DNA from 2 places in the Planotetraspora sp. GP83 genome. Region 2 is predicted to be linked to the other one. Evidence: riboswitches for the same ligand, from Rfam matches in the RefSeq annotation. Region 2 holds a riboswitch; the other holds the start of a gene.
The links. A riboswitch is a leader RNA that binds a small molecule or an ion and turns the genes downstream of it on or off. The one in region 2 is predicted to bind guanidine.
Positions count from the first base shown of each region.

Region 1: linked by a shared signal. The riboswitch ahead of ABH927_RS16920 (hypothetical protein) and the one ahead of ABH927_RS01040 (MBL fold metallo-hydrolase) in region 2 are both predicted to bind guanidine.

Region 1 is NZ_JBGCBZ010000011.1:8,097-12,507, forward strand. Features, by position in the region: gene ABH927_RS16900 (molybdopterin-dependent oxidoreductase) at 1-615, shown strand, start outside; gene ABH927_RS16905 (GNAT family N-acetyltransferase) at 652-1,137, opposite strand; gene ABH927_RS16910 (hypothetical protein) at 1,223-1,669, shown strand; gene ABH927_RS16915 (VOC family protein) at 1,843-2,229, opposite strand; gene ABH927_RS16920 (hypothetical protein) at 2,285-2,533, opposite strand; guanidine-III (ykkC-III) riboswitch at 2,541-2,611, opposite strand; gene ABH927_RS16925 (class I SAM-dependent methyltransferase) at 2,638-2,976, opposite strand; gene ABH927_RS16930 (acyl-CoA dehydrogenase) at 3,113-4,411, shown strand, end outside.
Region 2 is NZ_JBGCBZ010000001.1:207,652-212,062, forward strand. Features, by position in the region: gene ABH927_RS01035 (Ig-like domain-containing protein) at 1-1,179, opposite strand, end outside; gene ABH927_RS01040 (MBL fold metallo-hydrolase) at 1,323-2,198, opposite strand; guanidine-III (ykkC-III) riboswitch at 2,211-2,281, opposite strand; gene ABH927_RS01045 (ATP-binding cassette domain-containing protein) at 2,436-4,411, opposite strand, start outside.

The sequences.
Region 1 (4,411 bases), on a different contig from region 2:
TCCCTCTACGACTCCGATCTGGAGCTGGCCGAGCAGCTTCTCACCGGAACCCCCGGGATCACGCTGGACCGGCTCAGGAAGGAGGGCTGGGCCCGGCTCGACGTGCCGGACCCGTTCGTCCCCTTCACCGACGGCTTCCCCACGCCGTCCGGCAGGCTGGAGTTCGTCTCCGAGCGCGCCGAGGCCGCCGGTCTCCCCCGGGTCGCGGGCTACGTCCCGTCGTACACGGCGCGTACGGCCGGCGCCTCCCGCGAGTATCCGCTCACGATGATCACTCCGGCGTCGCACACGTTCCTCAACACGACCTTCGGCAACAACCCCGAGCTGCAGAGGCGCTCCAAGGGGCCCAAGGTCCTGGTGAACGCGGCGGACGCCGCCCCGCGCGGGCTCGCCGAGGGGCAACTCGCCCGGGTGTTCAACGGCAACGGCGAGTTCAGGGCGTACGTGGAGATCAGCGACCGGGTCCGGCCCGGCGTGGTCGCCGCCCCCAAGGGCCACTGGCCCAAGCTCAGCCCCGGCGGCGCCAACCCGAACGCGGCGGTGGACGAGCGCGACGCCGACATGGGCAGGGGCGCCGTCTACCACGACAACCTGGTGGAGATCGCCGCGATCTGAGCGGCACCGGGCGGAGTGGTGCCGCTGGATGATCGATCAGCTCAGCCGGAGCTTGAACCCCTCGTGAGAGGCGGTGAACCCGAGGCCGGTGTAGAAGCGGTGGGCGTCCGAGCGCGCCTTGTCCGAAGTGAGCTGGACGAGCGCGCAGCCGCGGTCTCCGGCCCGCTCGACCGCCCACTCCATCATCGTCCGGCCGATCCCCCGGTTCCGGTACGGCGCGGCGACCCTGACCGCCTCGATCTGGAGGCGCTCGGCACCGCGGCGCGACAGGCCGGGAATGAAGGTGAGCTGCATCGTCCCGGCGACCTCGCCGTCCACCTCCACGAGGATCAGCTCGTTGCGCGGGTCGGCATCGATCGCCGCGAAGGCCGCTTCGTAGTCCCGGTAGTCCTCACCGCCGAGGCTTTCGCGGGCCGCCGCGATCGGGTCGTCGATCAGCATCGCCACGATCGCCGGGATGTCCGCGCGCCGGGCCGTACGGAATGAAGGTCGGGACGGAAGGGAGTGGGGCGAAAGGGACATCCGGAGAGCCTAACCGGGACGCCTCAGGGGGCGGTCAGGGACTTCCCCGATGCCCCGGAAACGCTACGAAACGCAGCATGTAAGCATGAATGAACTGACCCGAAGCGATGAGATGTCCCTGGCCGGAGCCGCTCTGCGCGGCGCGCCCTGGAAGGCGGCGGCGATCTCCGGCGCCGTGGTGGCGGCCACCAGCCTGTTCATGGGCTGGATCCTCCCCGGTCCGGCCGATCTGACGTGGGCGCTGTGCGTGGGAATCAGCCTGTTCTCGCTGGTCGCGGGGATCGGCGCGATCTCCCGGCCGCAGGAGGGCGACCGGGTGACCCGGCAGGCGAGGCTCTGGTCCCTGCGCCACCCCTGGCGGTTCGCCCTCTATCCGGGCCTGGGGGCGGCCATCCTGATGTACCCGGTGCAACTCGTCGTCGACGGCGAGGGCGTCTTCGGCGCGGCCTGGGACGCGCTGTGGGGAGGCGCGCTCGTCTACCTCATCACGGGCGTCCTCACCCTGTCGATGCGAGGCCGCGCCAAGGGGTGATCGTGCACGACGACGCCCCCGCCGAACGAACAGCGCATGATCATGAAGCATAACGGCGCCGATCAGACTGCGTGCGGCGGAATCCATGCATGATCGCGATTTGCGAAACCCGACGTCCCCGAGCTTCCCGGGAGACCCTGCATGATCACGGCGACACGGGTGGCGAAGGCGGCCTAGGAAGATGACGCGGCTCGCTCGGCCTCGCCGCGGCAGACGCAGAACTCGTTGCCCTCGGGGTCGAGCAGCGTGAACCAGCCGGTCCCCTCGTCGGTCCGGTGGTCCTCGTGGGGCCGGGCCCCGAGAGCGAGCAGGCGGTCCACCTCCTCGTCGCGGGTGAGCCCCTCTGCGGGCCAGACGTCGAGGTGCACCCGGTTCTTGCCGCTCTTGCCCTCGGGGACCCGGATGAAAAGCAGGTGCGGGGGACCGTCGGGACGGTCCAGCATGACCTCGTCGTCCTCCGGCTCGGAGTCGACGAGGGGCCAGCCCAGGGCCGCGCTCCACCACTGGGCCAGCTCGTACGGCTGGGCGCTGTCGATGGTGATCGTGTGGATCTCAATCATGCGCCCAGCCAATCGCGACACCAGCAAAGGTGTCAAGCAGGTTACCGAGCCGCGCTCATCCGGCCGTGCGCCCCCTGCCGACGGACACCTTGACGAGAGCGGCGGCGGACACGCTCGCCCATACCCCTTCCAGAAGCACGAAGCCCCAGTCGCGGCCCGACAGGGCGATCCACGCGAGAACGGCCGAGCCGGCGAGGTTCAGGACCAGATAGAGCGGCGACTCGCCGTCGATGACCTTGAGCTGGGAGAGCAGGAACGCGCTGAGGATAAGGACAGCGCCGATGATCTGAACGAGTTCTTCCATGGCTTTCCGCGCGCCGTCTTAGCAGAGCCGGGTACGGCAGGCACCTCGTCCGGGACGCCCAGGGACGAGGGCGTCTAACATCCCGAACATCGCCATTGTGAGAACTATTTCCCTCCTTGCGGTGACGTGTCCCACCACATCGTCACGAGGCTACGTGGCGGCACCGGCATGGCGGCGCTCTCGTCCACGGCTATCAGCTCGGCCGGGTGGAGCGGCAGGCTCGCCGCGCCCGTGCCCGCGCCGACGTCGAGCACCGAGCCGCCCGGGGGCAGCGCCTCACGGGCGCGTTCGTAGGTGGGCCCTCCCGGCGCCGCCAGGAGCGCCTCGGTCCTGCGGCGGAAGCGCTCGACCTGATGTGTCCAGGGGTTGGCCGGAGCGCTCGCGAGGATCGTTTCGGGGATGGCCCACGACTCCAGGTCAGCCCGCCAGCGTTCCGCCTTCATGGGCCGATCGTACGCGGGCCGCCGTACCCGCGGTGTGGCATAAAACATGCATATAGGGGGTTACTGGCGGGTAGCATTCAGATAGAGTTACTGACCAGTACGTCATCCCCGGGTCTGGTTTCTAGGAGCGCACACCATGGGTCACTACAAGAGCAACCTCCGCGACCTGGAGTTCAATCTCTTTGAGGTCTTCGGGCGGACGGAAGTCCTCGGCAGCGGCCCGTTCGCCGACGTCGACGAGGAGACCGCGCGGAGCATCCTCGACGAGGTGAACCGCCTCGCCACCGGGCCGATCGCCGAGTCCTTCGAGGACTCCGACCGGCATCCGCCCGTGTTCGACCCGGCGGCCCACACCGTGACGATGCCGGAGAGTTTCAAGAAGTCCTACCAGGCCTGGGTGGACGCCGAGTGGTGGCGCCTGGAGCTTCAGCCTGAGCTCGGCGGCACGCCCGCCCCGCGCAGTGTGGTCTGGGCCATGGCCGAGATGGTGCTGGGCGCCAACCCCGCCGTGTGGATGTTCGGCTGCGGCCCCGCCTTCGCCCGTCTGCTCTTCGACCTGGGCACCGACGAGCAGAAGCGGTTCGCCGAGTTGGCCGTCGAGCGGCACTGGGGCGCCACCATGGTCCTCACCGAGCCGGACGCCGGGTCGGACGTCGGCGCGGGCCGGACCAAGGCCGTCGAGCAGCCGGACGGCACCTGGCACATCGAGGGCGTCAAGCGCTTCATCACCAGCGCCGAGCACGACATGGCCGAGAACATCTTCCACCTCGTGCTGGCCCGCCCCGAGGGCGCCGGCCCGGGCACCAAGGGCCTGTCGATGTTCCTCGTCCCCAAATATCTCGTGAACCTGGAGACCGGTGAGCTGGGCGAGCGCAACGGCGCCTACGTCACCAACGTCGAGAAGAAGATGGGCCTGAAGGTCTCCACGACCTGCGAGCTCACGTTCGGCGAGAAGCACCCGGCCATCGGCTACCTGGTCGGCGGCGTGCACGAGGGCATCAAGCAGATGTTCATGGTCATCGAGCACGCCCGCATGATGGTCGGCGCGAAGGCCATCGCCACGCTGTCCACCGGCTACCTCAACGCGCTCGACTACGCCAAGAACCGCGTCCAGGGCGCCGACCTCACCCGCTCGGCCGACAAGACCGCCCCGCGCGTCACCACGACCCACCACCCCGACGTGCGCCGCGAGCTCATGTTGCAGAAGTCGTACGCCGAGGCGATGCGCGCGCTGGTCATCTACACGGCCACGATCCAGGACACCATCCAGATCGCGGAGTTCGAGGGCCGCCGGGACCACGCCGCCGAGGCGCTGAACGACCTGCTGCTCCCGCTCGTCAAGGGCGTCGGCTCCGAGCGGTCCTACGAGCTGCTCGCCCGCTCGCTCCAGACGCTGGGCGGCTCGGGCTTCCTGCAGGACTATCCGATCGAGCAG
Region 2 (4,411 bases):
GACCCGCATCACGTCGGTCCCGAGGCGCCCCCGGTGGTACAGCGACCAGGTCATCGGTGTGCCCGGAACGGTGGGCAGGTCCTGGTAGAGCGTGGAGACCTGGTTGGCGTTGAGTTCGGCGAACTGCTGGCCGTCGGCTGCCGGGATTCCGCTCGCGCCGCTGCGCCAGAACTCCAGCAAGTGGTCGGAGGCGGTGGTGTGCCAGCCGGCGCCGGGGTTGGTGGAGGCGTCGGGGATGGTGTAGTCGACCGTGGCCACGGGCGGCGTCTCGAAGCTGCCGTTGACCAGGTTGACCGGTTTCCAGGGACAGGGCACGGTGACGGTCACCGTGGCGGTGCTGGTTCCGCAGGCGGTGGTGATGGTGTAGGTGAAGGTGTCGGTGCCGTCGAAGCCCGCGGCGGGTGTGTAGATCACGTTGCTGCCGGAGATCGTCGCGGTGCCGTTGCCGGGCTTGGTGACGCTGCTGATCGCCGGTGCGGTCGCGGTGTCGTTGGCCAGGACGGGCACACTGACCGCTGTGCCCTGCGTGGTGGTGGCGGTGTCGTCGGCGGCCCTGGTGGGCGAGATGGACTGCCCGCCCACGATCTGGATCGGGGGGGCCGGTGTGTTGTTCCCGAGCTGGCCCGGAGCGGCGATGACGCTGCTGATCCCCGTCGGCCGGATGGTCATGCTTCCCCCGATGGTGCCTTGCCTGACCTGGAAGGTGATGACCTTCGGGGATGGGTCGGTCTTGGTGCCCAGCGAAGTGATCGACAAGGTGTTGCCGCTGATGGTGCCGGTCCCCGACTGGCCGACGACATCGGCGTTGGCCAGCAGTGACGACAGGTCCCACGTGGTGGTGTACCTGCTGACCAGCAGCGGCCACTGGGCCGTGCGGTGCGTCAGCGTGACGGTGAACACGCTCCCCGGTGCGATCTGCCCGCCCCACAGGGACGGGGAGGTGTCGACCGAGACCGACCCACTGCCCAGCCGCATGCCGAGTGCGTTCTTCCAGTAGTACTCGACGGGGTAGGTCGCCTGTCCCTGCCGGACACAGGGCGCGGCGGCGGCTCGCGTGACAGCCTGCCGTACAGTGGTCGCGGCGTGCGCACCGGTATCGGCGGCAGCCACCTGCGTTCCCGATGCGGCCAGCAGCGCCAGCAGGGCGCAGGCCGGCCCGGATCTGAACCGTTGTGACATCAACACTGAACTCCCGCTCCGTCGTGAGGGATGTCCTCGTAGATCGACTTCACGGCGACGCTACTCTATGCATATATAGAATTACGCTATGTGATGAAGTCCGTGATCTCCGTGTCGCCGGCCGGCCGCTTTATCGGCCCAGGTCACGAGGTGCCGATGCAGATGATGACGTCGCGGAAGGCGTGGCGGCCGGGCTGACCGCCGTTACGGTCGATCTCGTCGATCGCCATATGGATGTCCCGCAGCTGGTCCACGGTCATCTGCAGCTGCGGCTCGTCCGGCTGGTAGGTCGTGCGGATGGGATAGTCGACGCCGGGCTCGGTCGTCATCTCGATGTGGCAGCCCAGGACATGGGTGACCGGCCGGGTGCCGGCGAAGGCGATCAGCCGCTCGATGGTGCGGCGGAAGGCCGGCCAGTCCTCGATGTACAGGCGGCCGGGGTAGACCGTGTCGCCGGTGAGCAGCAGCCCGGTGCGGGGGTCGTAGAAGGTGACGGCCGCCTCGTGGTGCCCGGGTGTGGCGAGGCATTCGAGCATCCGGCCGCCAAGGTCCACGCGGGCCACCCGGTCAGGGTCGCCCACGAAGCCGAAGTAGTCCCACGCGCTGCCAAGCGCCGCGTCGATCACCACGGTGCCGGGGCGGCCGGCGAACTGGGCGTCGCCCGCGACATGGTCGCCGTGCGGGTGAGTGTGCAGGACGAGAAGGTCGTATCCGTCCCGGGGGTGCTCGGCGAGCCAGTGCTCGATCAACTGGTCGACGACCTGGCGCAGCGGGAAGAACTCGGCCGATTCGGTCGCGCCGGTGTCGATGAGGACTGCTTTGTCGTTCCCGAACAGCAGGAACATGAAGGGCGCCTCGTAGTCGACCGCCTTGTTCTGCCGCAGGATCACCGTGTGCTCGTCGTAGTGATGCACCTGGATGTCGGGGTCGGCGTTGTGCTTGGCCGACGGGGACCCGTGGATCCACCGCACGTTCAGCGGGCGGGGCACCGGAGCCCCCGAGATGACGTCCCCGTGCATGCCCCCTCCGAAAGCGCGTCGTCTTCGCCGGCCGGGTACGGCGCACATCTCGTCCGGGGGAAGGCACTGGACCGAGCCTCCACCCGGAATTTACCGCACCGGCCCGAGCGGTCGCCGGTCCGCTCCCCCCATAAGCCGCTCTTCCCATAAGCCGGTCTCACCACAAGCCGGTCTCACCGCGCAGGACCGTGTCACGCGGAGGCGGCGGAGGGTGCACGACGGACGGTGGGGGACGGACTACGCCGGGGTCTCCTGGATGTATTCGCTCAGGTGCCGGGCGGTGAGCGAGTCACCGGACGCCACAAGGTCGGCGGGTGTGCCGGTGAAGACGACGCGGCCTCCGTCGTGCCCGGCTCCCGGGCCGAGGTCGATGAGCCAGTCGGCGTGGGCCATCACGGCCTGGTGGTGCTCGATGACGATGACCGTGTTGCCGTCGTCGACGAGCCGGTCCAGCAGCGCCAGGAGCTTGTCCACGTCGGCCAGGTGCAGGCCGGTGGTCGGCTCGTCCAGCACGTACGTCGTGGCCTTGTCCGCCATGTGGATGGCCAGCTTGAGCCGCTGCCGCTCGCCTCCCGACAGCGTGGTGAGCGGCTGGCCCAGACCGAGGTAGCCCAGGCCGACGTCGGCGAGCCGGTCGAGGATGGCGCGGGCCTGGCCGGAGGTGAAGAACGCGCGGGCCTCGGTCACCGGCATCGCCAGGACCTCGCTGACGTCCTTGCCGCGCAGCTTGTAGGTGAGCACTTCGGGGGTGAAGCGCTTGCCCTCGCACTGCTCACAGACGGACGCGACCCCCGCCATCATGGCCAGGTCGGTGTAGACCAGCCCGATTCCCTTGCAGTTGGGGCAGGCGCCCTCGGAGTTCGCGCTGAACAGGGCCGCTTTGACCCCGTTGGCCTTGGCGAAGGCCGCCCGGATCGGGTCCAGCAGCCCGGTGTAGGTCGCCGGGTTGCTGCGGCGAGACCCGCGGATCGCGGACTGGTCCACCACGACCACGCCCTCCCGGCGGGGGAGCGAGCCATGAATCAGCGAGCTCTTGCCCGATCCCGCGACGCCGGTGACCACGGTCAGCACGCCCAGTGGGATGTCGACGCTCACGTCCTTGAGGTTGTGCAGCGCGGCGCCCCTGATCGGCAGGTGTCCGAACGGCTGCCGCACCTGGTCGCGCAACCGCGCCCGGTAGCCGAGGTGCCGCCCGGTGAGGGTGCCGGAGGTCCGCAGGCCGGCGACGTCGCCTGTGTAGCACACCTGGCCCCCGGACGGGCCGGCGCCGGGGCCGAGATCCACGACATGGTCGGCGATCTCGATGACCTCGGGCTTGTGCTCGACGACCAGGACCGTGTTCCCCTTGTCGCGCAGGCGCAGCAGCAGGTCGTTCATCCTCTGGATGTCGTGCGGGTGCAGCCCGACCGTGGGTTCGTCGAACACGTAGGTGACGTCACTCAGGCTGGACCCGAGATGCCGCACCATCTTGACCCGCTGGGCCTCGCCTCCGGACAGCGTCCCGGACTCACGGTCGAGGCTCAGGTAGCCCAGGCCGATCTCGACGAGCGAGTCCAGGGTGTTGCTCAGGGTGGCGAGGAGTGGCGCGACCGACGGGTCGCCGATGCCGCGGACGAAGCCGGCCAGGTCGCTGATCTGCATGGCCGAACACTGGGCGATGTTCCGGCCGTCGATCGTCGAGGACAGCGCGGCGGGGTTGAGCCTGGCGCCGCCGCACGCGGGGCAGGCGGTGAACGTCACGGCCCGCTCCACGAACGCCCGGATGTGGGGCTGCATCGACTCCCTGTCCTTGGACAGGTAGACCCGCTGCACCTTGATCACGAGCCCCTCGTACGTGGTGTTCATGGTGCCCAGTTTGATCTTGGTGGCGGGTTTGTGGAGGAAGTCCTCCCACTGGGCGGGAGTGAAGTCCTTCAGCTTCACGTCGGGGTCGACGAAGCCGGAGTACGCCAGGTTCTGCCAGTACCACGAGCCCACGGTGAACCCGGGGACGGTGATCGCCCCGTCGTTGAGCGAGCGCTCGACGTCCACGAGCTCGTCGACGTCGATGGCCGAGACCCGGCCGAGCCCCTCGCACTCCGGGCACATGCCTTCGGGGCTGTTGAAGCTGAACGCCGACGACGTCCCGACGTGGGGACTGCCCAGCCGGCTGAAGATGATCCGCAGCATCGTGTGGGCGTCGGTCGCCGTGCCGACCGTGGATCGCGAGTTGG